3 regions of the Lysinibacillus telephonicus genome follow, and region 2 is predicted to be linked to each of the others. Evidence: a T-box and tRNA genes for the amino acid it is inferred to sense, from the RefSeq annotation. Region 2 holds a T-box; the other regions hold tRNA genes.
The links. A T-box is a leader RNA that pairs with one kind of tRNA and senses whether it is charged. The one in region 2 lies ahead of proS (proline--tRNA ligase), so its partner is inferred to be a tRNA-Pro.

Region 1 (9,031 bases), 2.0 Mb from region 2:
AAACAATCCAAAGCTTTTAATTCTTGATGAACCAACAAATGGTCTAGACCCAATTGGCATTCAAGAGCTCCGAGGACTCATTCGATCTTTTCCAAAACACGGTATTACAGTTATTTTGTCAAGCCACATATTATCTGAAGTTGAGCAGGTGGTTGATGAAATCGGCATCATAGCTGGAGGAAAATTAGGTTATCAAGGGATTGCTCCACGTGGACAGGAATTAGAGTCACTATTTATGCAGGTTGTGTCTGCTAATAGAAAGGTAGGCATATAACATGATTTCTATCATCAAAGCTGAAAGATTAAAATGGAAGAAAACATTTATTCCAAAATTACTTTGGCTTGCACCCATAGTGACACTGCTTATGAGTGCCGGTTTAATGGGAGGAAGTTTTTTTCAAACAGGTGCTTATAATTGGTGGTATGTACTACTTCTACCTGGCACCCTTACATTATGTTGTGCATTGGTAATAGAGAAAGATGCTAAATTGAAATATCATAGCGTTCTCGCATTACCACTTGACCTAAAAAAGATTTGGTTTGGTAAAATTCTTGCATGTAGTGCTTGGCTTTTACTAATAACAATTATTTTTTTGGTGGGAATTACTGCAGGAGGATGGATTTTTGGGAATAGCTTATCAATCTCCAAAAGTCTAGTAGGAAGTTTGATCATTTTCTTAACTTTTTTATGGCAAATCCCTCTTTGTTTATTCCTTGCAGCTAAATTGGGAACCTATATGGCTATCTTAATCAATATTGTTGCCAATGTAGTTGGGATTGTAGTGTTTGCCGATAGCGAGTTTTGGTATAGTTACCCCTTTGCTATTTCTGCACGTTTAATGTGTCCTACACTTGGAATTTTACCAAATGGCCTCCCTGTTCCAGAGGGGAGTACTTTATCAAGCTCAGGAGTTATACTACCGGGATTACTAATAAGTTTAGCATTGTTTGCTATAGTTAGCCTCCTTACTGCACGTTGGTTCCAGAAAGTGGAGGCGAAATAACACATGGTATTAATACGATTGCTTAAATCTGAATTTTTAAAAACGAAAAGAACACCATTTTTAATTATTCATTTTCTTGTGCCAATCATTGTATCGATGCTATTCTTAGCATACTATTCATATTCACCGTGGAATTATAGTGACAAAGTTATAGCCTATTTGCAGGCACTTACTTGCGGATATCCTATAATAATCGGATTAGTTTGTGCGATGGTGTCAGAACAAGAGGCTGGCGCAGGACATTTTCAGGAAATGCTCACTTCTACTAAAATTAAAATATTGGGGTTCGTTAGCAAACTCCTACTTTTATTAATGTTTAGTTTCGGAGCAATTTTTATGTCCATTGGGATTTTTGGCATTGGTTTTATTGGGATATTACATGAAAATTTCTTTGATTTTCGATTCTATGTAATAGCAGCTTGCATTTTATTTATTAGTCATGTATTTATATATGTTTTACATTTTGTGGTTAGTCTTCATTTTGGCAAAGGTGCTTCAATTGGCCTTGGTATTGTTGAATCGCTTTTAGTCGCTTTACTACTTACAGGACTAGGTGATGGAATATGGTCGTTTATCCCCTATGGATGGGGAGGTCATTTTGTTTCATTATGGTCACTACATTGGTCAGGCGCTGAGCCATCTATATTAGAAACTGGACTTAAAACTGGTATCATTGCTTGTGTTTGTGGAACATTAATTGCATTTACACTGTCGTGTATATGGTTTTGGAAATGGGAAGGCAGAAAATCTGTTAGTTAAATAGAGTAAGAGATTGAAAAGGGATGAAGTATGGCAAAGATATTAGCGGTAGATGACGAAACAGATATTTTAATGTTGGTAAAAAACGCATTATTAGAAGAAAATCATCTAGTAACAATTATTTCGGATGTAACAGAAGTATATAAAATGGATCTTGGTGCTTTTGATTTAATTTTATTAGATGTAATGATGCCAGATATAGATGGTTTTACTTTATGTGGCCAAATCCGCCATGCTGTTGATTGTCCTATCCTGTTTTTAACAGCTAAATCAATGGAGGAAGATTTAATGTACGGTCTTGGCATCGGTGCAGATGATTATATTACGAAACCTTTTGGCATCGGTGAGCTGCGTGCAAGAGTCAATGCTCACTTAAGACGGGAAAATAGAGAAAAACGCCGTATTCTGTATGCGGATAAAATTCATTTTAATCTCGCTGGCAAAGAGTTATTTGTTAATGGCGAAAAAGTTATTTTAACAAAAAGCGAATATGAAATATGCGAATTTCTAGCACGTAATAGAGGACAAGTTTTCTCCAAGGAGAAAATTTACGAAACGATTTTTGGATATGACGGGAAAAGCGACAGCACTGCAATTACGGAGCATATTAAAAATATTCGCTCAAAGCTACATACCTTTGACGTTGATGTAATTGAAACAGTTTGGGGGATTGGATATAAATGGAGACGTTAACACCGAGGAAAGGAACACGTCTTCACATGTTTTTTCTCCGATATCTTCTTTTCTTATGTTTTGGAACTATTCTTTTAGTAGCACTACTGCTCAGTCTATTTCTATTCGCTTTTTCTACTAATATTATTTTGCCAGCGAATTATGCGGAAAACCAAATTTCATTATCTAAAAATCTTATTGCTTCAAACGGTTCTGTCACACCAGATATTATTCCAGAGCTCGTTGACTACGCTGTTTTCTCAAAACAAGGAGAATTTTTATCAGGCAATCTGACAAGAAAGGAAGCCTTACATGCTTGGGAATTGATGCAAAATGGAGAAAAACGAGATAACACTCAATATTATTCGTATATAGAACGTGAAAACGAGATTTGTATATTAAGATACCGATTAGTGCCCGAATATCATTCGGCTGCTTTAAGAAAGTACCTGCCAAATCCACAATTATTTGCCTTCCTATTATTTATTGTAGGAATTGTGGTTCTAGTGACGGTTCTTTCAGTTCATTTTGGAAGAAAGCTGAAGAAAAAAATGATGGGTTTACAAGAAGCGATTGAAAAAATACAAAATCAAAATTTAGATTTTACTATTAAGCCATCGGGAATTCGTGAAATAGATGACATCTCTGTTTCATTTGAGCAGATGAAAGATGCATTATATACTTCATTGAAACAACAGTGGGAGTTAGAACAGACACGTAGAGAACAAATTTCCGCCCTAGCCCATGATCTTAAAACACCCATTACAATTATTCGAGGAAATGCTGAACTTTTAAAGAGCACTGTGCTAAACGATAGACAAAGGCAATATAATGACTATATTTTGAAAAATACAATTGAGATAGAAAAATTCACAAAAGAACTGATTGATTTATCGAAAATGGAGAAAAATGTTGTTCGTGAAAAAGGCAGTGTTAAAACGGATGCCTTTTTAAATGAATTAGAGAAGCAGATGAGGGCTCTTTCTCTAGAAAAAAGGCTTTATGTTGATGTACAAAAGGTGTCGCTTCCAGAGTCGATCTTTATTGATAAAGAGCTTTTTTATCGAGCGATTTTAAACATTATTGTAAACGCCGTAGAGCATACCCCAAACAATGGAAAGGTTAAATTAATTGCCCAAGGTTCGGCTGAATCGATACATTTTACCGTATCTGATAGCGGCTGTGGATTTTCCTCAAAAGATTTAAAAAAAGCTACAAAGCAGTTTTATCGAGGTGATTCGAGCAGAAGCTCAGGCAATCACCATGGTATGGGACTCTATATTGCACAATCAATTGTCCAGGACCATAATGGGACGTTGCTAATTGATAATGATATATTATCTGGTGGAGGAAAAGTGACCATAACGATTCCAATAAATAAGCATACAAATTAAGGTTTAAAAAATGATCTAGACCAAAGCTGCACTTAGTATCCAGAGCTTCTCTTTTTTAAAATAGCTTGGGTTAATTATGCATTGTAGAATCCAATAGCTTCGGAACTATTATAAAAAGCTTTGATACGATTACTAAACTAAAAAAGGGTGACCCAAAGCTAATAATTTCGGGCACCCTTTTTGAAGATTAACTTAGAATAAAAAATAATTAGAAAATCGAACCTAATAAAGTCACCGCACCATATTATCTCAAAGGGATATATTCCTTTATGTATAAATTGTATAACTGGATAAACTTATCTTACAATGGATCTTATTTTCTTCTCCCCCAAAAATTCACCTTAGGAATATCCACCTCTCGATTACAAGATTAACCAAACTTTCCCTTCATTCTGAAGGCACTAAAAAACGTGTAGCAAGCAATTGCTACACGTTTTTTTATGACCCGTACGGGATTCGAACCCGTGTTACCGCCGTGAAAGGGCGGTGTCTTAACCACTTGACCAACGGGCCGTGGCTCCGAAGGTAGGACTCGAACCTACGACCGATCGGTTAACAGCCGATTGCTCTACCACTGAGCTACTTCGGAATATTGTTATGGTGGGCCTAAATGGACTTGAACCATCGACCTCACGCTTATCAGGCGTGCGCTCTAACCAGCTGAGCTATAGGCCCCTAATGGAGCGGGTGATGAGAATCGAACTCACGACATCAGCTTGGAAGGCTGAGGTTTTACCATTAAACTACACCCGCAAAAATGGTGGGTCGAGACGGAATCGAACCGCCGACACTTTGAGCTTCAGTCAAATGCTCTACCAACTGAGCTATCGACCCATCATTTTAAATGGCGGTCCCGACCGGGATCGAACCGGCGATCTCCTGCGTGACAGGCAGGCATGTTAACCGCTACACCACGGGACCTTTATTACTTAATTTAAATGGCGGAGGCAGTAGGATTTGAACCCACGCGCGGTTTAACCCGCCTGTCGGTTTTCAAGACCGATCCCTTCAGCCAGACTTGGGTATGCCTCCGTTATAATAGATGGTGGCGGCAGAGGGGATCGAACCCCCGACCTTACGGGTATGAACCGTACGCTCTAGCCAGCTGAGCTACGCCGCCATAAATAAAATTTTGGTGGAGCCTAGCGGGATCGAACCGCTGACCTCCTGCGTGCAAGGCAGGCGCTCTCCCAGCTGAGCTAAGGCCCCATAATTATATTATTAAAAAATCAACTTTATTCTATGGTCGGGAAGACAGGATTCGAACCTGCGACCCCTTGGTCCCAAACCAAGTGCTCTACCAAGCTGAGCTACTTCCCGTATCTTTTGGCGCGCCTGGCAGGAGTCGAACCCACAACCTTCTGATCCGTAGTCAGACGCTCTATCCAATTGAGCTACAGGCGCTACATCTTGATAGTAAATTAAAATGGTGCCGAGGACCGGAATCGAACCGGTACGGTAGTCACCTACCGCAGGATTTTAAGTCCTGTGCGTCTGCCAGTTCCGCCACCCCGGCACATTTGGAGCGGAAGACGGGGTTCGAACCCGCGACCCCCACCTTGGCAAGGTGGTGTTCTACCACTGAACTACTTCCGCAAAAGCATGCTCCAAATTTTTCTAGCAATTTATTATAAAACTGGTGAGCCATGAAGGACTTGAACCTTCGACCCTCTGATTAAAAGTCAGATGCTCTACCACTGAGCTAATGGCTCTTAGAATGGTGGAGGGGGACGGATTCGAACCGCCGAACCCGAAGGAGCGGATTTACAGTCCGCCGCGTTTAGCCACTTCGCTACCCCTCCAAGTAATGATGCCGGCGATAGGAGTCGAACCCACGACCTACTGATTACAAGTCAGTTGCTCTACCAACTGAGCTACACCGGCATATATGGTGGAGGATGACGGGCTCGAACCGCCGACCCCCTGCTTGTAAGGCAGGTGCTCTCCCAGCTGAGCTAATCCTCCACATAAAACAAGCGAAGCGACGTCCTACTCTCACAGGGGGAAGCCCCCAACTACCATCGGCGCTAAAGAGCTTAACTTCCGTGTTCGGTATGGGAACGGGTGTGACCTCTTTGCCATCATCACTTCACTTGCACATGGATGTGCTGGCTTCGCCGTTGCAACAGGATGTTGCGCTCTTAGGCGAAGTTCCTTTATTTAATTGAGAGTTCGTTCTCTCAAAACTGGATAAAGACATTGAATGCGTTCAAAATTTTGGTTAAGTCCTCGATCGATTAGTATTCGTCAGCTCCATGTGTCGCCACACTTCCACCTCGAACCTATCTACCTCATCGTCTTTGAGGGATCTTACTTACTTGCGTAATGGGAAATCTCATCTTGAGGGGGGCTTCATGCTTAGATGCTTTCAGCACTTATCCCGTCCACACATAGCTACCCAGCGATGCCTTTGGCAAGACAACTGGTACACCAGCGGTGTGTCCATCCCGGTCCTCTCGTACTAAGGACAGCTCCTCTCAAATTTCCTACGCCCACGACGGATAGGGACCGAACTGTCTCACGACGTTCTGAACCCAGCTCGCGTACCGCTTTAATGGGCGAACAGCCCAACCCTTGGGACCGACTACAGCCCCAGGATGCGATGAGCCGACATCGAGGTGCCAAACCTCCCCGTCGATGTGGACTCTTGGGGGAGATAAGCCTGTTATCCCCGGGGTAGCTTTTATCCGTTGAGCGATGGCCCTTCCATGCGGAACCACCGGATCACTAAGCCCGTCTTTCGACCCTGCTCGACTTGTAGGTCTCGCAGTCAAGCTCCCTTGTGCCTTTACACTCTACGAATGATTTCCAACCATTCTGAGGGAACCTTTGGGCGCCTCCGTTACCTTTTAGGAGGCGACCGCCCCAGTCAAACTGTCCACCTGACACTGTCTCCTACCCCGCTAAGGGGTATGGGTTAGAATTTCAACACAACCAGGGTAGTATCCCACCGACGCCTCCCTCGAAGCTGGCGCTCCGAGTTCTCTGGCTCCTACCTATCCTGTACAAGTTGTGCCAAAATTCAATATCAAGCTACAGTAAAGCTCCACGGGGTCTTTCCGTCCTGTCGCGGGTAACCTGCATCTTCACAGGTACTATAATTTCACCGAGTCTCTCGTTGAGACAGTGCCCAGATCGTTACGCCTTTCGTGCGGGTCGGAACTTACCCGACAAGGAATTTCGCTACCTTAGGACCGTTATAGTTACGGCCGCCGTTTACTGGGGCTTCAATTCAGAGCTTCGTGATGCCACTAACCCCTCCTCTTAACCTTCCAGCACCGGGCAGGCGTCAGCCCCTATACGTCACCTTACGGTTTTGCAGAGACCTGTGTTTTTGCTAAACAGTCGCCTGGGCCTATTCACTGCGGCTCTCTCACGAGAGCACCCCTTCTCCCGAAGTTACGGGGTCATTTTGCCGAGTTCCTTAACGAGAGTTCTCTCGCACACCTTAGGATTCTCTCCTCGACTACCTGTGTCGGTTTGCGGTACGGGCACCTCCCGCCTCGCTAGAGGCTTTTCTTGGCAGCGTGAAATCAGGTACTTCGCTCATACGAACTCCCCATCACAGCTTGGCGTATTAGGAAGCGGATTTGCCTACTTCCACGCCTTACTGCTTGGGCGCGCATAACCAACAGCGCGCTTACCCTATCCTACTGCGTCCCCCCATTACTCAAACGGCGGGGAGGTGGTACAGGAATATCAACCTGTTGTCCATCGTCTACGCCTGTCGGCCTCGACTTAGGTCCCGACTAACCCTGAGCGGACGAGCCTTCCTCAGGAAACCTTAGTCATACGGTGGATGGGATTCTCACCCATCTTTCGCTACTCATACCGGCATTCTCACTTCTAAGCGCTCCACCAGTCCTTCCGGTCTGACTTCAACGCACTTAGAACGCTCTCCTACCACGGACATCTAAGATGTCCATCCACAGCTTCGGTGAATCGTTTAGCCCCGATACATTTTCGGCGCAGCGTCACTCGACCAGTGAGCTATTACGCACTCTTTAAATGATGGCTGCTTCTAAGCCAACATCCTGGTTGTCTAAGCAACGCCACATCCTTTTCCACTTAACGATTACTTTGGGACCTTAGCTGGTGGTCTGGGCTGTTTCCCTTTTGACTACGGATCTTATCACTCGCAGTCTGACTCCCGTGTATAAATATCTGGCATTCGGAGTTTGTCTGAATTCGGTAAAGCGAGATGCCCCCCTAGTCCAAACAGTGCTCTACCTCCAGTATTCTTAATCACGAGGCTAGCCCTAAAGCTATTTCGGAGAGAACCAGCTATCTCCAAGTTCGATTGGAATTTCTCCGCTACCCACACCTCATCCCCGCACTTTTCAACGTGCGTGGGTTCGGGCCTCCAGTGAGTGTTACCTCACCTTCACCCTGGACATGGGTAGATCACCTGGTTTCGGGTCTACGACCACGTACTCATTCGCCCTATTCAGACTCGCTTTCGCTGCGGCTCCGTCTTCTACAACTTAACCTTGCACGTAATCGTAACTCGCCGGTTCATTCTACAAAAGGCACGCTATCACCCATTAACGGGCTCTAACTACTTGTAGGCACACGGTTTCAGGTTCTATTTCACTCCCCTCCCGGGGTGCTTTTCACCTTTCCCTCACGGTACTGGTTCACTATCGGTCACTAGGGAGTATTTAGCCTTGGGAGATGGTCCTCCCGGATTCCGACGGAATTTCACGTGTTCCGCCGTACTCAGGATACACTCAAGAGGGAATGAACTTTCGACTACAGGGCTTTTACCTGCTCTGGCGGACCTTTCCAGATCGCTTCGCCTAATTCATTCTTTTGTAACTCTTGTATTGAGTGTCCTACAACCCCAAGAGGCAAGCCTCTTGGTTTGGGCTCTTCCCGTTTCGCTCGCCGCTACTTAGGGAATCGAATAATTTCTTTCTCTTCCTCCAGGTACTTAGATGTTTCAGTTCCCTGGGTATGCCTTCATGACGCTATGAATTCACGTCAAGATACTGCTCCATTACGAACAGTGGGTTCCCCCATTCGGAAATCTCCGGATCAAAGCTTACTTACAGCTCCCCGAAGCATATCGGTGTTAGTGCCGTCCTTCATCGGCTCCTAGTGCCAAGGCATTCACCGTGCGCCCTTCATAACTTAACCTAATTGCGGCTTCCGATACACATCGCATACTTTCGTCAATTTCACTCGTTCGAATCCTCACGT
Region 2 (9,031 bases):
AGAGTAATAAATATATAGAAAAGGGTGCTGAAACAGTCGAACAAACAACAAAAGCACTTCGGAATATTTCTATCGCTGTGGATCAAACAGTGAATGAAATTAAAAGCATTTCTAATCTACTTTCAACTGAAACAGAAAAATCAAATAAAATTGTAGAAATGATCAATGAATTTACACATTCGATTCATGAGATTGAAAATACTATGAACAATATTTCAGCTGCTGCAGAGGAAACAACAGCTAGTATTTCAGAAATATCAAGCCGTTCCAGTGAATCAACAGAAATGGCTGAAAAGCTGGAGAAGTATGTTAAAAACTTCAAATTAAAATAACTAAGCAAAAAATGGGCGTCTTAGAGTATAGACGTCCATTTTTCTGTACTGTAAAGGGAGGCAGCAGGTACAAATAGAGTTTTAACTATAAAAAAACTGTTTTAAAGTTTAAAATACTAATTCTAGGAAAGGCATCTGAAAATAATATGAGTTATTGGGGGAAGAATATTGATTCAATTTCAAAACGAACAAATTACAGTGTTTCAAAGCGAACTATATAAAACCACGTCATCGGTCATACAAACAGAAGACGTATTATTGATCGTGGATCCAAATTTACTTCCGAATGAAGTAAAGGAGATTCAGGAACATGTAAATAAAGTGAAAGGAAATCGGCCTATTTATCTGCTATTTACTCATTCTGACTGGGATCATTTTATAGGATATGGTGCTTTTTTAGGTGCAACTGTAATTGCAAGTAAAATTTTTAAAGATAGAGATAATAAAGAAGAATTATTAAATCAAATAAAACAATTTGATGATCAGTATTATATAGACCGTGACTACCCAATCCTTTTTCCTCCTGTCGATATAACAGTCAATAACGATGGCCAAGTACTGAAAATAGGTAAAACTACTTTAACATTTTATAAAGCCGAAGGACATACGAATGATTCTATCTATACAATTATCGAACCACTTGGAATTTGGGTAGCAGGGGATTACTTATCGGATTTGGAAATTCCGTTTATTTATTTCAGTAGTGAAAAGTATGAGGAAACACTAAGAAAAACAGATATAATATTATCAAAACATAAAATTAATATGCTAATTCCAGGACATGGACATATAGCGGAAACTAGTAAAGAAATTATTATTCGTAATGATAAGTCACTGCAATATATTCAAGAGCTAAGAAAATCAATAAAAAATTACTGGGATTGCAGACATTTATTGAAAGACTATAAATACAAAAATGGTCAATTTGAAGACCATAATGGAAATATTTCATTAATTAAAAAGGAACTTAACATCGAATAGAGGCTAGACCTAGGAAGTAGCCTATATAGAATATTTGCATAAACTATATGAGGCGAATATAAGGGGGTGTAGTCATCAATGGGAATATACATTAATCACCCAGGAGTGTATATGAACGATAACGAATTAGTTGAACCGAATCAAATGGAATTTAAAAGAGATTACTTATCCGATATGCTTGAACAACATCGAGCTTCCATTCAAACCGTACATCAAAAAGTATCACGCATACAAAATTCTCAACTTCAATGGAACCAGCAACAATTAATGAAATGGGGGAGCTTTGATCTTCGTTTCAGTGAATTAAAAAATCAGGTTAAGAATTCCATAGAAAAAGTTGAAGCCCAAAACTTAAAATTCGAGCAGATTTTAAATCATGAACAGCAAATAAATGATAGTTTATCTAACCAAGTAAATTCAATTAGTAATTCTCAAAAGGAAATAGTTAAAAACCATGCTTTAATGGAAGATAAGCAAAGGGAAGTCATTGAATTATTAAAAGAATTGGCTGTTATAAACGAAGCAATGATGAAACGAATTGAACAAGTTGCATTTATGAATGAACAAATGAAAGAGAAATTAGATGAACAGTACCAATTGAACGATCAGATGGTTAGTCAAGTTTCATATATAGAGGAATCGCAAAAAGATGTATTAAATCGAGTAGATTGTAACGAGGGATTAATGGAAAAAATAATCCGTCAAATTGACCATTTACGTACCATTTTATTTGAACGCTCCAATTTCATAGAAGAAAAGATTGAAAAAGTATATCAAAATTCCTCAGATTATATAGAGAAGTTGAAAAATGGAATATAACAAAAAGAGGGCGTCTCAAAAGGGTGTGAGACGTCCTCTTTGATATACCGAAAGCGAAGCGACAGATACAAATTCATTCTGTATCGAAAGCGAAGCGACAGATACAAATTCATTCTGTATCGAAAGCGAAGCGACAGATACAAAATAAATAAAGAAAACTGCCCTAAAAGTATGGAGTACATAGTACTAGGACAGCCTCTTAATTAACTATTAAATCTTAAATTTACTTACCGCAATAGACAATTCTGTACTTAAATTATTTAATTGTTCAGAAGCATCTGCTACAGAATTAATTGCTGTAAGCTGCTCATCACTTGATGCACTAACTTCTTCACAAGCTGCAGCAGTTGATTGTGCTGTAAGTGCCATAGTTTCAATAGTTTCAACAACACGATCTTTATATTTTACAATATCTTCAATTTCAGTTGTGATATTAGTAAATGTAACTTCCATATTATTGATCAAATTCGAAATACTAGCAAAAAGAGCACCAGTATCCTCGACAACTATTCCTTGATCATTAAATGTATTTTCCATTTCTTTCATTTGTGATGTAACTTGATGTGACTTTTGCTGTAATTCAAGGATTGTTGTTTTTACTTGTTCTGTTGCAGATGCAGATTGTTCTGCTAGTTTACGAACTTCTTCTGCAACAACTGCAAAGCCTTTGCCATGTTCTCCTGCACGAGCTGCTTCAATACTTGCATTAAGGGCAAGTAAATTAGTTTGTGCGGATATCTCTGAAATAGTATCCATAACTGATCCAATTGCTGCAACTTTTTTCTCTAATGTAGAAACTGAAGCAGTCATTTCATTTAATTCGCCTTTAGATAAGTCGAATGAACCAAGTAAATTTTTCATTTTTTCTTGCCCAATTTCGTTTAATTTTCCAGCTTCTAAAGTAATATCATGCAAGGCCTTTGACTGTTCCTGCATTCCATTAATTTTATCGCCAAGCTTACTTGATGATTCTGTAACAGCATCAGCATTTTCAGAAGATGTGGTAGCACCGACTGCAATTTCATTTACTGCTTTTGAAACTTCAATGCTGGATGCACTTGTTTCCTCAGCTAGGGCACTTAAATGATGAGAGCGTTCTTCAACATTTAGAGAAGAGTCTTTTACAACTCCAATAATTCGTTTCATATTATCTATCATTTCATTAAAGTGATGACTTAAACGCCCGATCTCATCTTGAGATTTTACATCTATATGAACTGTTAAGTCGCCGTTTGATACTTGACCCATTAAAGAACTTAATGTAGAAATTGGTTTAATGGTTTTAGTAATAAAGAAATATAGAACAATAAATGTAATAATTAAGATGACAATTGTAAATAAAAGAATAATATGTTGAATACTTTGAGCATTTTCTTGTAAATTATCTACATTATAAATAGCCGCAACAGTCCAGCCAATTTCAGGGATTTTATTATAAACTAATACCGATTCTTCATTATCAACAGATGTTTCAAGATTACTTGTTTGATTTGAATCAGCAAGGATTGATGCAACATATTCTTCTGAACTTAAATTTTCACCGAATTTAGATGGATGAACAATAGCTGTACCACTTGCATCAAGAATAACAGGATATCCTTCAAAACCTAAGTCAATTGAAGAAATCATTTCTGTTAAGCTTGATAATAGAATATCAACGCCTAATACACCTACAACCTCATTGCCTTCTTTTACAGCTATTGAACCAGCAATTGCATATTGACCGGTAGAAGAGTCGATATATGGAGCAGACCAAATAAAGGAATCTGGATTAGCAATTGCATCATTGAACCATGAACGGGAATGAACATCTAAATCAAAAATTTCATCAAAATGTGGTTCAGTAATAATTTTATCACCGTCTGTGAAATAAATCGAAGAGGCTCCATTATAAACAGAAAGGTATGTAGCTAGCTCGCTTCGGAACTTTATATCCGCTGCATCGTTATATGTAGTAGAGTTTTTAAAATAATCTAGCACTTCTGGCGAAGCAGACATTTTTTTCATGCTTTGTTCATATCCATCCAAAAAAGTTGTAATAGAGTTTGATAACTGATTAACTATAATCCCACTCTGATTTACAACACTTTCTTCTGTTTTTGAAGAAATTGTTAATGAACTAATAGTTGCTAAAGAACCTAGGCCGAGTACAATAATTACTAGTACAATTGCAATAATTCGCCATCTAATTGATAATTTCAATAATATACACCTCCCATATGTTTTCGATATAATATTACCATTTCGTATGAGTCTTATTAAATATGACTTCAGAAGTATAAATTATAGTGAAAATTAAAATATTTGAAGATCAATATAATACTTTATTACATATAATTTACTATTATTTGGGAATAGCTTTTTAAAGGATTTAATATTGTTTATGGTTGGTAACTTTATTTGATAGAAATTAAAAGTTTCCATTAATTTTTTGATAAAAATTCTTTTACCAACATTGTATTATTCTTCTTTATTTGATACATTATAAGAAATATAAAATCAATGATGTGACCAAGTAAATAAGAATTGTGAAACAGAAAATGTAGCAGTTGCTGAGAGCTATATCACCGCTTCTTATTGAACCCTATCACGGAGAAGTTAGAAAAACTAACCGAGTCGTTACCGTTACATAACGATAGAGGGCCATAAGCGCTATCTTTTTAATTGAAGAAAGCAATGGCCGAACTAAGGTGGTACCACGTCGATTCAGCACAAAGACGTCCTTTGCTTGAGGACGCTTTGTGCTTTTTATTTGCTTACGTTTAATAGCAGTGAATATGGTGAAAATAAGACTAACTACCAATTTTATGAAACGACTATCTTTATGCTTTAAATAGGGTAATGAAAGGTCTAAATTGTAAAAAGTTTTTAGGAGGAATAAATATGTCTCAACAAACAAATGATTTTTCAAAATGGTACATTGATACAATTCAAAAAGCAGATTTAATGGATTACACACCAGTTCGCGGTTGTATTGCCTTCAAACCAGATGGCTACGAATTATGGGAACATATCCAAGGGGAGATGGATCGCCGTTTTAAAGAAACTGGTCACCGTAATGCATATTTCCCAATGTTAATACCTGAATCTTTCTTCCAGAAAGAAAAAGATCATATCGAAGGATTTTCACCAGAACTTCCTTGGGTAACAGAAGCAGCAGGAGAGCAATTAGAGGAACGTCTTGCTCTTCGTCCAACTTCGGAAACAATGATCGGGCACCTATACTCAGATTGGATTAAAAGCTATCGCGATCTTCCACTGTTAATTAACCAATGGGCAAACGTTTTCCGCTGGGAAAAGAAAACTCTTCCATTTATCCGAACTTCTGAGTTCTTATGGCAAGAAGGACATACTGCTCACGTGGATGAAGAAGACGCTCGTAAAGAAACAATGCAGATGTTAAACATCTATAAAGAAGTAGTAGAAGGTTTCCTAGCGATTCCTGTATATGATGGTCAAAAAACACCATCTGAACGTTTTGCAGGGGCAGTTGACACATATTCAATAGAAGCAATGATGAAAGACGGGAAAGCGGTTCAAGCAGGTACATCTCACTATTTAGGTACAAAGTTTGCTGAAGCCTTTGATATTAAATATTTAAACAAAGAAAATAAACATGTTCATGTTCATACAACTTCGTGGGGAACTTCAACACGTTTAATCGGTTCAGTTATTATGGTTCATGGTGATGAACAAGGTCTAGTTCTTCCACCAAAAATTGCTCCAACACAAGTTGTTTTAATACCTGTTGGGCCATGGAAAAAGAACCCTGCAATTATTGAGAAATTAGACGAAATTTTTGCAGCATTAAAAGCGAAAGGTATCCGAGTTCGTCTTGATGATTCAGACCAATCGCCAGGTTTCAAATTTAACGAGTGGGAATTAAAAGGTGTACCGGTACGCATCGAGCTTGGGCCACGTGATTTAGAAAACAATCAAGTATTATTAAAAGCTCGTGATGAAGCTGAAAAGCAAACTGTTCAGTTAGCTTCTGTGGTTGAAGCAATCGAAAAAGAGCTTGAAGTTATGCAAACACGTTTATATGATAAAGCTAAAGCATTCCGTGACGCTAACTCACATACTCATATTGATTCTTTAGAACAATTACAACAACATTTAACTGATTCTGAGAAAAACGGAACAATTCCAGGTTGGGTTTTAGCTGGATGGTGCGGTGATGATGCATGTGAAGAACATGTTAAAGAAGAAACTAAATTCACAACACGTAACATTCCATTCAACCCACCAACTGAAAAACATACTTGCATCAATTGTGGAAAAGAAGCAAGACACACAGTATGGTTTGGAAGAGCTTATTAATAAAATTAAGCAGAAGTATTTAATAAATATAATAGAGAGAAGGGGAGTGTCTTGGTTCCCCTTCTTTTTTTAATGCAGATTTTTAATAATATTATTATGTAAACTAATGTAGTATATGTGATTCTTATAAAATTGGAGTAAAACGAGGGAAATCATTAATCTACTAGACTTAAAAAAATAATATAAATCAACTAAAACTCAAAAATAATTATCAAAAATAGTGTTATACTATCATTATATTTCTTTTATATTATTCAAATTGTTTTAATTTTTAAAATATAATATTGATTTTCAGTTTCATATATCTTATATTTTAGTTACTCAAAAATTTCACAATTTGTTAACATTACTGTAAAATTTTTGATGAATGGGTATTATTTTATCATATTTTGTATCCGTTTTCATTCAAACAAGGGGGGCTAATATATGAAAAAATCTGCATTATTTTCATCAATAGCATTATCAGTATTTTTAGTAGGATGTGGTGGTGATTTTGGCACTACAAATGAGCCAAGCACTTCAAATGAAAGTTCAGGGGATGGGTTAGAAACAAATATTGTGACAATTGCTACTGGTGGGGCGTCTGGACCCTACAATATTCTGGGTACAACTATGGGGGAAATTTACTCAACTGAATTCGGTATTAACTCAAGAACTCAAACTACTGGGGCATCTGTAGAAAATTTAAATTTGATGTCTCAAGAAAAAATTGAAATGGCATTTGTAATGAGTGATGCTTTATCACAAGCAATTAATGCTGAAGAAAGTTTTAAAGAGCCAATTGAAAATGTTTCGCAGATTGCGAATTTATATCCAAACGTAGTTCAAATTATTGCCAAAAAAGATTCTGGTATTGAAACAATAGAAGATTTAGTTGGGAAACGTGTTGCGGTAGGTGACCAAAACTCAGGTGTTGAATTAAACGCCCGCGCTTTATTGAATGGACATGGTATTACTTATGATGATATTCAAGTAGATTACTTAGGTTATGCTGAAGCGGCAGATGGATTAAATGCTGGTACAATTGACGCGGCATTCTTAACAAGTGGTCTACCAAACGCTTCTGTATTAGAACTATCTGAAACAACTGGAATTACATTAGTGTCAATTGAATCTGAAAATGTTGAAGAAATTGCAAAAGAACATCCATACTTTATCTCTTATGAAATTCCAGCTGGAACATACGGAAATGAAGAACCGATTAAAACAGCTGCTGTTCCAAATGCATTAGTTGTTAGAAATGATTTAAGCGAAGACGATGTTTACAAATTAACGAAAGCATTCTTTGAAAACTTAGATAAGTTAGCAAACTCTCACCAAGCTGCAAAAGAAATTACATTAGAGAAAGCTCAAGAAGGTTTAATCGCTCCTTTACATCCAGGAGCACAACGTTACTATGACGAACAAAAGTAATAAGAAAAGATGGTTATGGGGTATAGGGGTCCTTATACTCCTTGCCATTTTTTTTATAAAGATTCCTGTATTTGTGTTCGAATTTGAGGACCGAACATATTTTTTATTAGAAGATTCGTTTCAATTAAAATGGATTCACTCTGTTGAGAAAGAAGAATGGATCGAAACATATGAACAACAAGGGAATGAAATACTTTTATTGGAAACCCACTTTAAAACATTTGGTGCAGGTGTACCGAGTATAGCTAAAGATACAGAACTAACAGATGGATTTGTCAAAATGAAAATGGACATACGCTATCCAGAACTATATTTAACTGTTTCAGAAAATGTTGAAACAACGATTATTAGTGAGGATCGTGAAATTCCCATTTATAATTATGCAAATGATTATGACGTTGTACATATCACAATCAGACGAATTTATCTATGGGAATTATTATTGGGAGGGAAGTTATGAGCGTTGTAAAAGATATAGAATCAAAGAAAGTTTTCGTTGATGAAATTTCGGAAGAAAATGTTAAAAAAGTATTAGAAAAATATGATACAGATTCTAATGTTCGAAAATTTAATAATAAAACAATTGTTATTTTTATTGCTGCATTAGGAATATTATTTTCCTTATTCCATGTATATACAACATACAATCCTCTTCCAACATTATTACAAAGGACAGTACATTTACTCATTGCATTAGCTATTTGTTTTTTAATTTATCCAACATATAAAAAACAAGATCGAACAAAAGTTCCATTTTATGATTGGATTCTATTTGCACTTAGTATTTTATCATGTGTATATTTATTCGCCCAATATGAAGCAATTATGACTGAAAGAGGGGGAATTCCAAACACAGTCGATATTATTATGGCGATTTTAACTGTCATTTTGGTATTTGAAAGCGCAAGACGTGTAACTGGTTGGGTATTGCCAATTCTAGCACTTATTTTCCTTTCATATCCTTTTTTTAGCCATGTTTCATGGCTTCCAAATATGCTAATGACTCGCCCCTTCGATCTTGGTGATATTTTCGGTCAATTATATTTAAAAACAGAAGGCTTGTTCTCAACAGCTATTGGTGCTTCTGTACAATATATCTTCTTATTCATATTATTTGGTGCATTTTTAGCGAAATCCGGAATGGGACAATTTTTCAATGATTTAGC
Region 3 (9,031 bases), 950 kb from region 2:
AGTTCTAAGATTTGATAAGCTTTCAACAAGAACAGGCCATTTTAATTTGCGGATAAATGACCAAATTTGCTTTAAGTCTGACCCAAGCGCTAGTTCACCGACAATAATAAACCCTCTTTTAGTTTGATTAATAGCCGTTGCAAGTACATCTTTTGCCTGTTCTGACGGAGCTATTATGCCAATAAAGCTGCTATGAAAGGTTTGTGCTGGAAGCTCTTCTTGAAAATCAATAAGCAATGGTTCTCGAAACGGAACATTAAAATGAACAGGACCAAATGGAGCAGTAGTGGCAATATTAACTCCACGTGCAATATGACGTTCAATATATGGCAATGTTTGCTTTGCCCCATCCGGAATCGGAAACTCCGCAGTCCATTTAACCTGTTCCCCATAAAGCCTTATTTGATTAATAGCTTGAGGTGCACCAACCTCACGTAATTCATGAGGACGATCCGCTGTTATAACAACTAAGGGTACTCGAGCATATTTTGCTTCTACGATTGCAGGGAAATAGTTTGCTGCAGCGGTACCAGAAGTACATAAGAGTACAACTGGTTTTGCTTTAGCTTTTGCTATACCTAATGCAAAGAATGCTGCTGAACGTTCATCTACTTGTCTATAAACATTAAGATTTTTTGTTGAAGCAAACGCATATGCTAGCGGCGTCGAGCGAGAACCAGGACTAATTACAATATCTTCAACACCATTTTGAACTAAAGATGCTACAACTTGATATACATATCTCGTTAAAATTTCACGTTCATTCATTCAATTGTCCTCCTAAAGCGCGCAGCATTGGACGGAATTTCACTAACGTTTCCTCATATTCAGAAGTTGGCTCCGAATCAGCTACAATCCCACCGCCTGCGTATAAAAATGCCTTATTATTAATTTGCACAGCAGATCGAATAGCTACAGCAAATTCACCATTTCCCTCTGCATCAATCCATCCTAACGGAGCTGCATACAATCCACGATTCATCGATTCGTATCTACGAATAACAGCTAATGCTTCCTTGCGAGGGACTCCGCCTAAAGCAGGCGTGGGATGTAAGTGCTTCACCAGTTGCAAAATTGTTGCATCTGGCGTTAATTTTCCCTCAACAGGTGTATAGAGATGTTGGATATCACGTATTTTTAATAATTTTGGGTTTTTAGGCACTTTGTAATCAAGGCAATTCTTTGCAAACGTTTCCGCAATCATCTCAACTACATATCGATGCTCACCTAAATTTTTGGCATCGTTTAATAAGCTTTGTCCAAGCATTTTATCTTCTTCTGCAGTTTTACCACGCTTTATGGATCCTGCTACACAAGATGAAAAAGCATTCCCATCCTCTACTTTTACTAATCGTTCTGGTGAGGCGCCAAAGAATAAAAGGTCATCACGTTCTAAACCAAATAAATAGCTCTCGGGTTGTTCATTGATTACATGTGATAACACTTGTGGAGATGTTAAAGTATCACTAAATGCCATTTCAAGAGCTCTAGCAATAACAACTTTTTCTGCCTTGTTTTGTTTAATTAAACTTGTAACTTCATTAATTGAATTTAAATAGTCTTCCTTATAAAGCTCAAGATAATTTGCCATTGCTGGTTTTTCATACATTTTTACTTCTCTTACTTGAGCTGCATGAATTAAATGATCTCGTTCTTGGCGTAATGCCTCAAATTCCTCTAAGCTATCTTCCTTATCTGTCACTAAATGAATGCTTACATATGCATTATCATTCCGGATGACAAGCTGAAAAGTAGCTACTGCAAAAAAGCTTTGAGGAAAATCTCTCCATACATCTTTTTTGTCATTTTCCGGATCGAAAGTAAATCCACCAAAAAGTATAGGTTGTGGTTCACTCTCTTCCTTTACGATATTTTTCGTAAGTTCTTTCCACTCTTCTTCAACAAGGTCAAAGCGATTGTTATTCGCATTATTTTCAATAACGTAGGCATGACCAAGACCTACTAAAGTAAACGTCTTTTCACGATTTTGCCAGAAAAATCGTTGTCCTTTATATTGTTTTTCACCTGCTGCAAAAAATGCTAACGCAGATAATCGGTTAACTTCAATCGTTTCTATATAGAAGGATAATTTTGAGTTAACTGTTCCCACTTCTACTTCAGTGGTCTGTAACCACTTCTGATGCATGAAACTTCCCTCCGTCAAAAAATCAATAATTCGCATAAAAATAGCAGAAATATAATTCTGCTACCTATAACAACTATTATTGAATAACTAACATCGAATTATTTATTATCATTTCTATCATATCACTTTTTTCTCACTTACAATATCGATATCACTTATTCCCTTAGATTTTTTATATGTAAAAATAACAAAACTCTCCATAATAAAAAGCGCAAAATTATTACATTTTGCGCCCTTCAATAGTAGATACAAAATTAACTAAACCTGAATAAGCCAATAAATTAACTTCATCTTCAGTAAATTTTTCTAATAAAGCTTGAATAAAGTTTGGAAATTCAGATGCATTTGATAATTTCTCTACAAACAATGGCTCAATTCCATCAAAATCGGAGCCAAATCCAATATTCTCTATCCCTACAAGATTTGATAAATGCTCTACATGTTTTACTAACGTTTCTATTGTAGCATGGTCTTCTCCTTTTTGAATAAATGGCGGATAAAATACGACGTGGATTCTTCCCCCATGGTTAACTAATTGTTTTACTTGGTCATCCGTTAAGTTTCGTGGATGATCACATAATGTTCTTGCATTACAATGACTAGCTAAAATATATTTTGATAATGGCAGCAAGTCATAAAATCCCTTTTCATTTAGATGAGCTACATCGATAATAATATTACGTTCATTCAATAAATCGATAACATCTTTAGCAAATGGCTTTAACCCTTTTGAGCTATCTTCTAATGTTCCATAAGCGACTTCATTTTCGTAATTCCATGTTAAACCGACTAATTTAACACCTGCATCTAAAATCACTCGAAGTTTTTCAAGATCGTCCCCAATACAATCACAGCCTTCCAAACTTAATACAGCACCAATTTGTCCATCCTCTAGGTCATTAATTTGATTCCATTCCGTTATATGAATCATTTCAGGTTCACTTAAAACTTTTGTATGAAAGGCTTCAATTTGACGTGCAGCTTCTAAAAATTTTCGTTCTTGTGGAACACTTGGATGAATAAAAATTGCAAATACTTGAACTTTTACATTACCGGCCTTTAAGTTGTTTAAATTGGCATCGAGCCTACTATCATTTCGAAAATCTACATTTTCCAATCGAGTTAATTTTTCCAATACATCACAATGTAAATCAATAATCTGCATGTATCCACCACCATTTAAGTCTTTTATACATTGTATAAAATTTGGCAGATAGATTCCATATTTATTTAAATATCAGTTTTCCGGTTAATTATTGTAGCCGATCACGAATTGATGTTTCTTGGTTATTTTGATGAATAATCTCTTGTGGTACATCTTGTGGACTATCTGAAGAAGGAAATTCTCCAGAACCATCTTCGAAATCTACTGTTTTTAAAGATTTATGTGTTAGCTCATCCATGATTACCTCTTCTACAGGTCTTGTTTCCATATCAATTTTCTCCTGGCTATGCTCTTTACAAGTTAATGTAGACGGCACAGCCTCTAGTCTTTCAAAAGATATTTCCTTATGACAAACCTTGCATTTACCATATGTCCCATCGTCAATTGCCTTTAATGCTGCTTCTATTTTATCTATACTTTCTTGTTTATAGTCATCCATTGCATATTCTGTTAGCTGGATAGTTAAATCAGAAGCATTGTCTCCTGGGTGATTATCATAATTCGATAATTCAGTTCGGTCTATATCATCATGTGTTTCTATTCCCTCTTTTAAGTCCTTTAATTCTTCTAATAATTGGTTTTTCAATTGTTCGATTTGTGATTGATTCATGTCATTTCCTCCTTCTACGTATCATTAATTTTTGCTTAAATTAGTTTTTTCAAACGTAGAAAAATTGAAAACTGCATAAATTCTGAAATACAGTAATATCAAAAAGCTAATTTAATTCTCTTTAGTGATGAAACGTATCATAATAGTTTATTAAAGAGGATTAAAAATCTTTTTAAATTTATATTTTGTACAAATTAAGTTTTTTAGACTCTTTGTCAATAGGCGGGGCTGACATCATTTCCCACCCCTATCCAATAACGTTTTCAATATTTTCATAGTGATGTGTTAATAGTAATTTTGCACGGAAACGCTTGAAACTTCTAAAAGCCAAAAGCGTTTCGTTTTATTACCTTAGTTAAACTCTTACACAAATCCATTTGAATAATTAAATACAAAGCTATTTATGATAAGACATGTATTAAAAACGGTCCATAGTAAATAATTCGGTAGATTAAACAATTTTACAATAAAAAAATCTCTAAATATATTTTACTAAAGTTGCTGTGGCAAAAGATTAAGATAGGAGTTAAGTGAAATATGAATTCTAACATAAATTTACCTGGACTTAAAGAAACAAAGAAATAAGAGAAGGACAATATATTATCTATTTTGATATCTTTGAAAAAACATTGTCGTCTTACATGGGGGAAAGAAACGCAGCGTGTTCATAATTATCGAATCCAAATAAGCATTTAAAAGTCATGGTGTGAAAAACTATATTTATTAAAAAACGCCGTTATATCTATACCCCATTGGTAATCAGGTATAGGGATACATCTTGCTTTTCTCTTATTCTTCAAAAAAAAAACACTCTCAAGATATTTAATATCTTGAGAGTGTTTTTTGATGACCCGTACGGGATTCGAACCCGTGTTACCGCCGTGAAAGGGCGGTGTCTTAACCACTTGACCAACGGGCCAAACGCACAAAAACTATGTATGGCGGAGAAGGAGGGATTTGAACCCTCGCGCCGGTTACCCGACCTACACCCTTAGCAGGGGCGCCTCTTCAGCCTCTTGAGTACTTCCCCATATGGCTCCGAAGGTAGGACTCGAACCTACGACCGATCGGTTAACAGCCGATTGCTCTACCACTGAGCTACTTCGGAATATTGTTATGGTGGGCCTAAATGGACTTGAACCATCGACCTCACGCTTATCAGGCGTGCGCTCTAACCAGCTGAGCTATAGGCCCCTATTGGAGCGGGTGATGGGAATCGAACCCACGACATCAGCTTGGAAGGCTGAGGTTTTACCATTAAACTACACCCGCGTTAATGGTGGGTCGAGACGGAATCGAACCGCCGACACTTTGAGCTTCAGTCAAATGCTCTACCAACTGAGCTATCGACCCATTTTAAAAATGGCGGTCCCGACCGGGATCGAACCGGCGATCTCCTGCGTGACAGGCAGGCATGTTAACCGCTACACCACGGGACCTTTTGGTTGCGGGGACAGGATTTGAACCTGTGACCTTCGGGTTATGAGCCCGACGAGCTACCGAACTGCTCCACCCCGCGATAATATAAATGATAGTAATTATTAGATTAAATAAATGGCGGAGGAAGAGGGATTCGAACCCCCGCGCGGTTTAACCCGCCTGTCGGTTTTCAAGACCGATCCCTTCAGCCGGACTTGGGTATTCCTCCGTTTTATTATTCTAATGGTGGACCTTGCAGGACTCGAACCTGCGACCGGACGGTTATGAGCCGTCTGCTCTAACCAACTGAGCTAAAGGTCCTTTAAAGATGGCGGCAGAGGGGATCGAACCCCCGACCTTACGGGTATGAACCGTACGCTCTAGCCAGCTGAGCTACGCCGCCGGGATCCTTATTATGGTTGGTGGAGCCTAGCGGGATCGAACCGCTGACCTCCTGCGTGCAAGGCAGGCGCTCTCCCAGCTGAGCTAAGGCCCCATAATTATTATTAAAAGTTCACTTTATTCTATGGTCGGGAAGACAGGATTCGAACCTGCGACCCCTTGGTCCCAAACCAAGTGCTCTACCAAGCTGAGCTACTTCCCGTATCTTTTGGCGCGCCTGGCAGGAGTCGAACCCACAACCTTCTGATCCGTAGTCAGACGCTCTATCCAATTGAGCTACAGGCGCTACATCTTGACATGATTTTTATAATGGTGCCGAGGACCGGAATCGAACCGGTACGGTAGTCACCTACCGCAGGATTTTAAGTCCTGTGCGTCTGCCAGTTCCGCCACCCCGGCACATTTGGAGCGGAAGACGGGGTTCGAACCCGCGACCCCCACCTTGGCAAGGTGGTGTTCTACCACTGAACTACTTCCGCATGTGCTTATCTTTTAGATGCGGGTGAAGGGAGTCGAACCCCCACGCCTTGCGGCGCTAGATCCTAAGTCTAGTGCGTCTGCCAATTCCGCCACACCCGCATATTTTATTAAAACTGGTGAGCCATGAAGGACTTGAACCTTCGACCCTCTGATTAAAAGTCAGATGCTCTACCACTGAGCTAATGGCTCGAAAAATGGTGCCGGCGAAAGGACTTGAACCCTCAACCTACTGATTACAAGTCAGTTGCTCTACCAATTGAGCTACACCGGCTTTATGGTGGAGGATGACGGGCTCGAACCGCCGACCCCCTGCTTGTAAGGCAGGTGCTCTCCCAGCTGAGCTAATCCTCCTGGGCTATATGCCTAGCAACGTCCTACTCTCACAGGGGGAAGCCCCCAACTACCATCGGCGCTAAAGAGCTTAACTTCCGTGTTCGGTATGGGAACGGGTGTGACCTCTTTGCCATCATCACTAGACTATTTTATTTAAGGACAAGATTTATAATACCATATTTGGTCTATAATTCAAGCTTTTTTTAAAATTTATTTTCAAAAAAATATGACCCGTACGGGATTCGAACCCGTGTTACCGCCGTGAAAGGGCGGTGTCTTAACCACTTGACCAACGGGCCAAACGCACAAAAACTATGTATGGCGGAGAAGGAGGGATTTGAACCCTCGCGCCGGTTACCCGACCTACACCCTTAGCAGGGGCGCCTCTTCAGCCTCTTGAGTACTTCCCCATATGGCTCCGAAGGTAGGACTCGAACCTACGACCGATCGGTTAACAGCCGATTGCTCTACCACTGAGCTACTTCGGAATATTGTTATGGTGGGCCTAAATGGACTTGAACCATCGACCTCACGCTTATCAGGCGTGCGCTCTAACCAGCTGAGCTATAGGCCCCTATTGGAGCGGGTGATGGGAATCGAACCCACGACATCAGCTTGGAAGGCTGAGGTTTTACCATTAAACTACACCCGCGTTAATGGTGGGTCGAGACGGAATCGAACCGCCGACACTTTGAGCTTCAGTCAAATGCTCTACCAACTGAGCTATCGACCCATTTTAAAAATGGCGGTCCCGACCGGGATCGAACCGGCGATCTCCTGCGTGACAGGCAGGCATGTTAACCGCTACACCACGGGACCTTTTGGTTGCGGGGACAGGATTTGAACCTGTGACCTTCGGGTTATGAGCCCGACGAGCTACCGAACTGCTCCACCCCGCGATAATATAAATGATAGTAATTATTAGATTAAATAAATGGCGGAGGAAGAGGGATTCGAACCCCCGCGCGGTTTAACCCGCCTGTCGGTTTTCAAGACCGATCCCTTCAGCCGGACTTGGGTATTCCTCCGTTTTATTATTCTAATGGTGGACCTTGCAGGACTCGAACCTGCGACCGGACGGTTATGAGCCGTCTGCTCTAACCAACTGAGCTAAAGGTCCTTTAAAGATGGCGGCAGAGGGGATCGAACCCCCGACCTTACGGGTATGAACCGTACGCTCTAGCCAGCTGAGCTACGCCGCCGGGATCCTTATTATGGTTGGTGGAGCCTAGCGGGATCGAACCGCTGACCTCCTGCGTGCAAGGCAGGCGCTCTCCCAGCTGAGCTAAGGCCCCATAATTATTATTAAAAGTTCACTTTATTCTATGGTCGGGAAGACAGGATTCGAACCTGCGACCCCTTGGTCCCAAACCAAGTGCTCTACCAAGCTGAGCTACTTCCCGTATCTTTTGGCGCGCCTGGCAGGAGTCGAACCCACAACCTTCTGATCCGTAGTCAGACGCTCTATCCAATTGAGCTACAGGCGCTACATCTTGACATGATTTTTATAATGGTGCCGAGGACCGGAATCGAACCGGTACGGTAGTCACCTACCGCAGGATTTTAAGTCCTGTGCGTCTGCCAGTTCCGCCACCCCGGCACATTTGGAGCGGAAGACGGGGTTCGAACCCGCGACCCCCACCTTGGCAAGGTGGTGTTCTACCACTGAACTACTTCCGCATGTGCTTATCTTTTAGATGCGGGTGAAGGGAGTCGAACCCCCACGCCTTGCGGCGCTAGATCCTAAGTCTAGTGCGTCTGCCAATTCCGCCACACCCGCATATTTTATTAAAACTGGTGAGCCATGAAGGACTTGAACCTTCGACCCTCTGATTAAAAGTCAGATGCTCTACCACTGAGCTAATGGCTCGAAAAATGGTGCCGGCGAAAGGACTTGAACCCTCAACCTACTGATTACAAGTCAGTTGCTCTACCAATTGAGCTACACCGGCTTTATGGTGGAGGATGACGGGCTCGAACCGCCGACCCCCTGCTTGTAAGGCAGGTGCTCTCCCAGCTGAGCTAATCCTCCTGGGCTATGTATAGTGAGAGTTTTTCATTCTCTCAAAACTGGATAAAGACATTGAATGCGTTCAATTGTTTGGTTAAGTCCTCGATCGATTAGTATTCGTCAGCTCCATGTGTCGCCACACTTCCACCTCGAACCTATCTACCTCATCGTCTTTGAGGGATCTTACTTACTTGCGTAATGGGAAATCTCATCTTGAGGGGGGCTTCATGCTTAGATGCTTTCAGCACTTATCCCGTCCACACATAGCTACCCAGCGATGCCTTTGGCAAGACAACTGGTACACCAGCGGTGTGTCCATCCCGGTCCTCTCGTACTAAGGACAGCTCCTCTCAAATTTCCTACGCCCACGACGGATAGGGACCGAACTGTCTCACGACGTTCTGAACCCAGCTCGCGTACCGCTTTAATGGGCGAACAGCCCAACCCTTGGGACCGACTACAGCC

Region 1: it encodes a tRNA-Pro, which carries the amino acid that the T-box ahead of proS (proline--tRNA ligase) is inferred to sense. The anticodon was not compared.
Region 3: it encodes a tRNA-Pro, which carries the amino acid that the T-box ahead of proS (proline--tRNA ligase) is inferred to sense. The anticodon was not compared.

The regions. Positions count from the first base shown of each region.
Region 1 is NZ_CP155468.1:357,014-366,044, reverse strand. Features, by position in the region: gene MKY04_RS01700 (lantibiotic protection ABC transporter ATP-binding protein) at 1-274, shown strand, start outside; gene MKY04_RS01695 (lantibiotic immunity ABC transporter MutE/EpiE family permease subunit) at 276-1,004, shown strand; gene MKY04_RS01690 (lantibiotic immunity ABC transporter MutG family permease subunit) at 1,008-1,763, shown strand; gene MKY04_RS01685 (response regulator transcription factor) at 1,794-2,456, shown strand; gene MKY04_RS01680 (sensor histidine kinase) at 2,444-3,829, shown strand; tRNA gene MKY04_RS01675 (tRNA-Glu) at 4,271-4,342, opposite strand; tRNA gene MKY04_RS01670 (tRNA-Asn) at 4,344-4,418, opposite strand; tRNA gene MKY04_RS01665 (tRNA-Ile) at 4,428-4,504, opposite strand; tRNA gene MKY04_RS01660 (tRNA-Gly) at 4,509-4,582, opposite strand; tRNA gene MKY04_RS01655 (tRNA-Phe) at 4,588-4,663, opposite strand; tRNA gene MKY04_RS01650 (tRNA-Asp) at 4,675-4,750, opposite strand; tRNA gene MKY04_RS01645 (tRNA-Ser) at 4,769-4,861, opposite strand; tRNA gene MKY04_RS01640 (tRNA-Met) at 4,873-4,949, opposite strand; tRNA gene MKY04_RS01635 (tRNA-Ala) at 4,963-5,038, opposite strand; tRNA gene MKY04_RS01630 (tRNA-Pro) at 5,073-5,149, opposite strand; tRNA gene MKY04_RS01625 (tRNA-Arg) at 5,157-5,233, opposite strand; tRNA gene MKY04_RS01620 (tRNA-Leu) at 5,257-5,345, opposite strand; tRNA gene MKY04_RS01615 (tRNA-Gly) at 5,351-5,425, opposite strand; tRNA gene MKY04_RS01610 (tRNA-Lys) at 5,467-5,541, opposite strand; tRNA gene MKY04_RS01605 (tRNA-Tyr) at 5,548-5,631, opposite strand; tRNA gene MKY04_RS01600 (tRNA-Thr) at 5,641-5,713, opposite strand; tRNA gene MKY04_RS01595 (tRNA-Val) at 5,719-5,794, opposite strand; rRNA gene rrf (5S ribosomal RNA) at 5,806-5,921, opposite strand; rRNA gene MKY04_RS01585 (23S ribosomal RNA) at 6,047-8,968, opposite strand.
Region 2 is NZ_CP155468.1:2,322,035-2,331,065, reverse strand. Features, by position in the region: gene MKY04_RS11020 (methyl-accepting chemotaxis protein) at 1-332, shown strand, start outside; gene MKY04_RS11015 (MBL fold metallo-hydrolase) at 501-1,313, shown strand; gene MKY04_RS11010 (hypothetical protein) at 1,392-2,132, shown strand; gene MKY04_RS11005 (methyl-accepting chemotaxis protein) at 2,343-4,334, opposite strand; T-box leader at 4,626-4,860, shown strand; gene proS (proline--tRNA ligase) at 5,016-6,452, shown strand; gene MKY04_RS10995 (TAXI family TRAP transporter solute-binding subunit) at 6,879-7,865, shown strand; gene MKY04_RS10990 (DUF1850 domain-containing protein) at 7,849-8,325, shown strand; gene MKY04_RS10985 (TRAP transporter permease) at 8,322-9,031, shown strand, end outside.
Region 3 is NZ_CP155468.1:3,268,806-3,277,836, forward strand. Features, by position in the region: gene menD (2-succinyl-5-enolpyruvyl-6-hydroxy-3-cyclohexene-1-carboxylic-acid synthase) at 1-768, opposite strand, end outside; gene MKY04_RS15695 (isochorismate synthase) at 761-2,146, opposite strand; gene MKY04_RS15700 (dipeptidase) at 2,367-3,311, opposite strand; gene MKY04_RS15705 (TraR/DksA C4-type zinc finger protein) at 3,400-3,921, opposite strand; partial or broken gene MKY04_RS15710 (transposase) at 4,169-4,329, opposite strand; tRNA gene MKY04_RS15715 (tRNA-Glu) at 4,769-4,840, opposite strand; tRNA gene MKY04_RS15720 (tRNA-Ser) at 4,861-4,951, opposite strand; tRNA gene MKY04_RS15725 (tRNA-Asn) at 4,955-5,029, opposite strand; tRNA gene MKY04_RS15730 (tRNA-Ile) at 5,039-5,115, opposite strand; tRNA gene MKY04_RS15735 (tRNA-Gly) at 5,120-5,193, opposite strand; tRNA gene MKY04_RS15740 (tRNA-Phe) at 5,199-5,274, opposite strand; tRNA gene MKY04_RS15745 (tRNA-Asp) at 5,285-5,360, opposite strand; tRNA gene MKY04_RS15750 (tRNA-Met) at 5,364-5,440, opposite strand; tRNA gene MKY04_RS15755 (tRNA-Ser) at 5,477-5,569, opposite strand; tRNA gene MKY04_RS15760 (tRNA-Ile) at 5,585-5,661, opposite strand; tRNA gene MKY04_RS15765 (tRNA-Met) at 5,670-5,743, opposite strand; tRNA gene MKY04_RS15770 (tRNA-Ala) at 5,761-5,836, opposite strand; tRNA gene MKY04_RS15775 (tRNA-Pro) at 5,868-5,944, opposite strand; tRNA gene MKY04_RS15780 (tRNA-Arg) at 5,952-6,028, opposite strand; tRNA gene MKY04_RS15785 (tRNA-Leu) at 6,053-6,141, opposite strand; tRNA gene MKY04_RS15790 (tRNA-Gly) at 6,147-6,221, opposite strand; tRNA gene MKY04_RS15795 (tRNA-Leu) at 6,240-6,321, opposite strand; tRNA gene MKY04_RS15800 (tRNA-Lys) at 6,337-6,411, opposite strand; tRNA gene MKY04_RS15805 (tRNA-Thr) at 6,418-6,493, opposite strand; tRNA gene MKY04_RS15810 (tRNA-Val) at 6,498-6,573, opposite strand; rRNA gene rrf (5S ribosomal RNA) at 6,584-6,699, opposite strand; tRNA gene MKY04_RS15820 (tRNA-Glu) at 6,783-6,854, opposite strand; tRNA gene MKY04_RS15825 (tRNA-Ser) at 6,875-6,965, opposite strand; tRNA gene MKY04_RS15830 (tRNA-Asn) at 6,969-7,043, opposite strand; tRNA gene MKY04_RS15835 (tRNA-Ile) at 7,053-7,129, opposite strand; tRNA gene MKY04_RS15840 (tRNA-Gly) at 7,134-7,207, opposite strand; tRNA gene MKY04_RS15845 (tRNA-Phe) at 7,213-7,288, opposite strand; tRNA gene MKY04_RS15850 (tRNA-Asp) at 7,299-7,374, opposite strand; tRNA gene MKY04_RS15855 (tRNA-Met) at 7,378-7,454, opposite strand; tRNA gene MKY04_RS15860 (tRNA-Ser) at 7,491-7,583, opposite strand; tRNA gene MKY04_RS15865 (tRNA-Ile) at 7,599-7,675, opposite strand; tRNA gene MKY04_RS15870 (tRNA-Met) at 7,684-7,757, opposite strand; tRNA gene MKY04_RS15875 (tRNA-Ala) at 7,775-7,850, opposite strand; tRNA gene MKY04_RS15880 (tRNA-Pro) at 7,882-7,958, opposite strand; tRNA gene MKY04_RS15885 (tRNA-Arg) at 7,966-8,042, opposite strand; tRNA gene MKY04_RS15890 (tRNA-Leu) at 8,067-8,155, opposite strand; tRNA gene MKY04_RS15895 (tRNA-Gly) at 8,161-8,235, opposite strand; tRNA gene MKY04_RS15900 (tRNA-Leu) at 8,254-8,335, opposite strand; tRNA gene MKY04_RS15905 (tRNA-Lys) at 8,351-8,425, opposite strand; tRNA gene MKY04_RS15910 (tRNA-Thr) at 8,432-8,507, opposite strand; tRNA gene MKY04_RS15915 (tRNA-Val) at 8,512-8,587, opposite strand; rRNA gene MKY04_RS15920 (23S ribosomal RNA) at 8,657-9,031, opposite strand, start outside.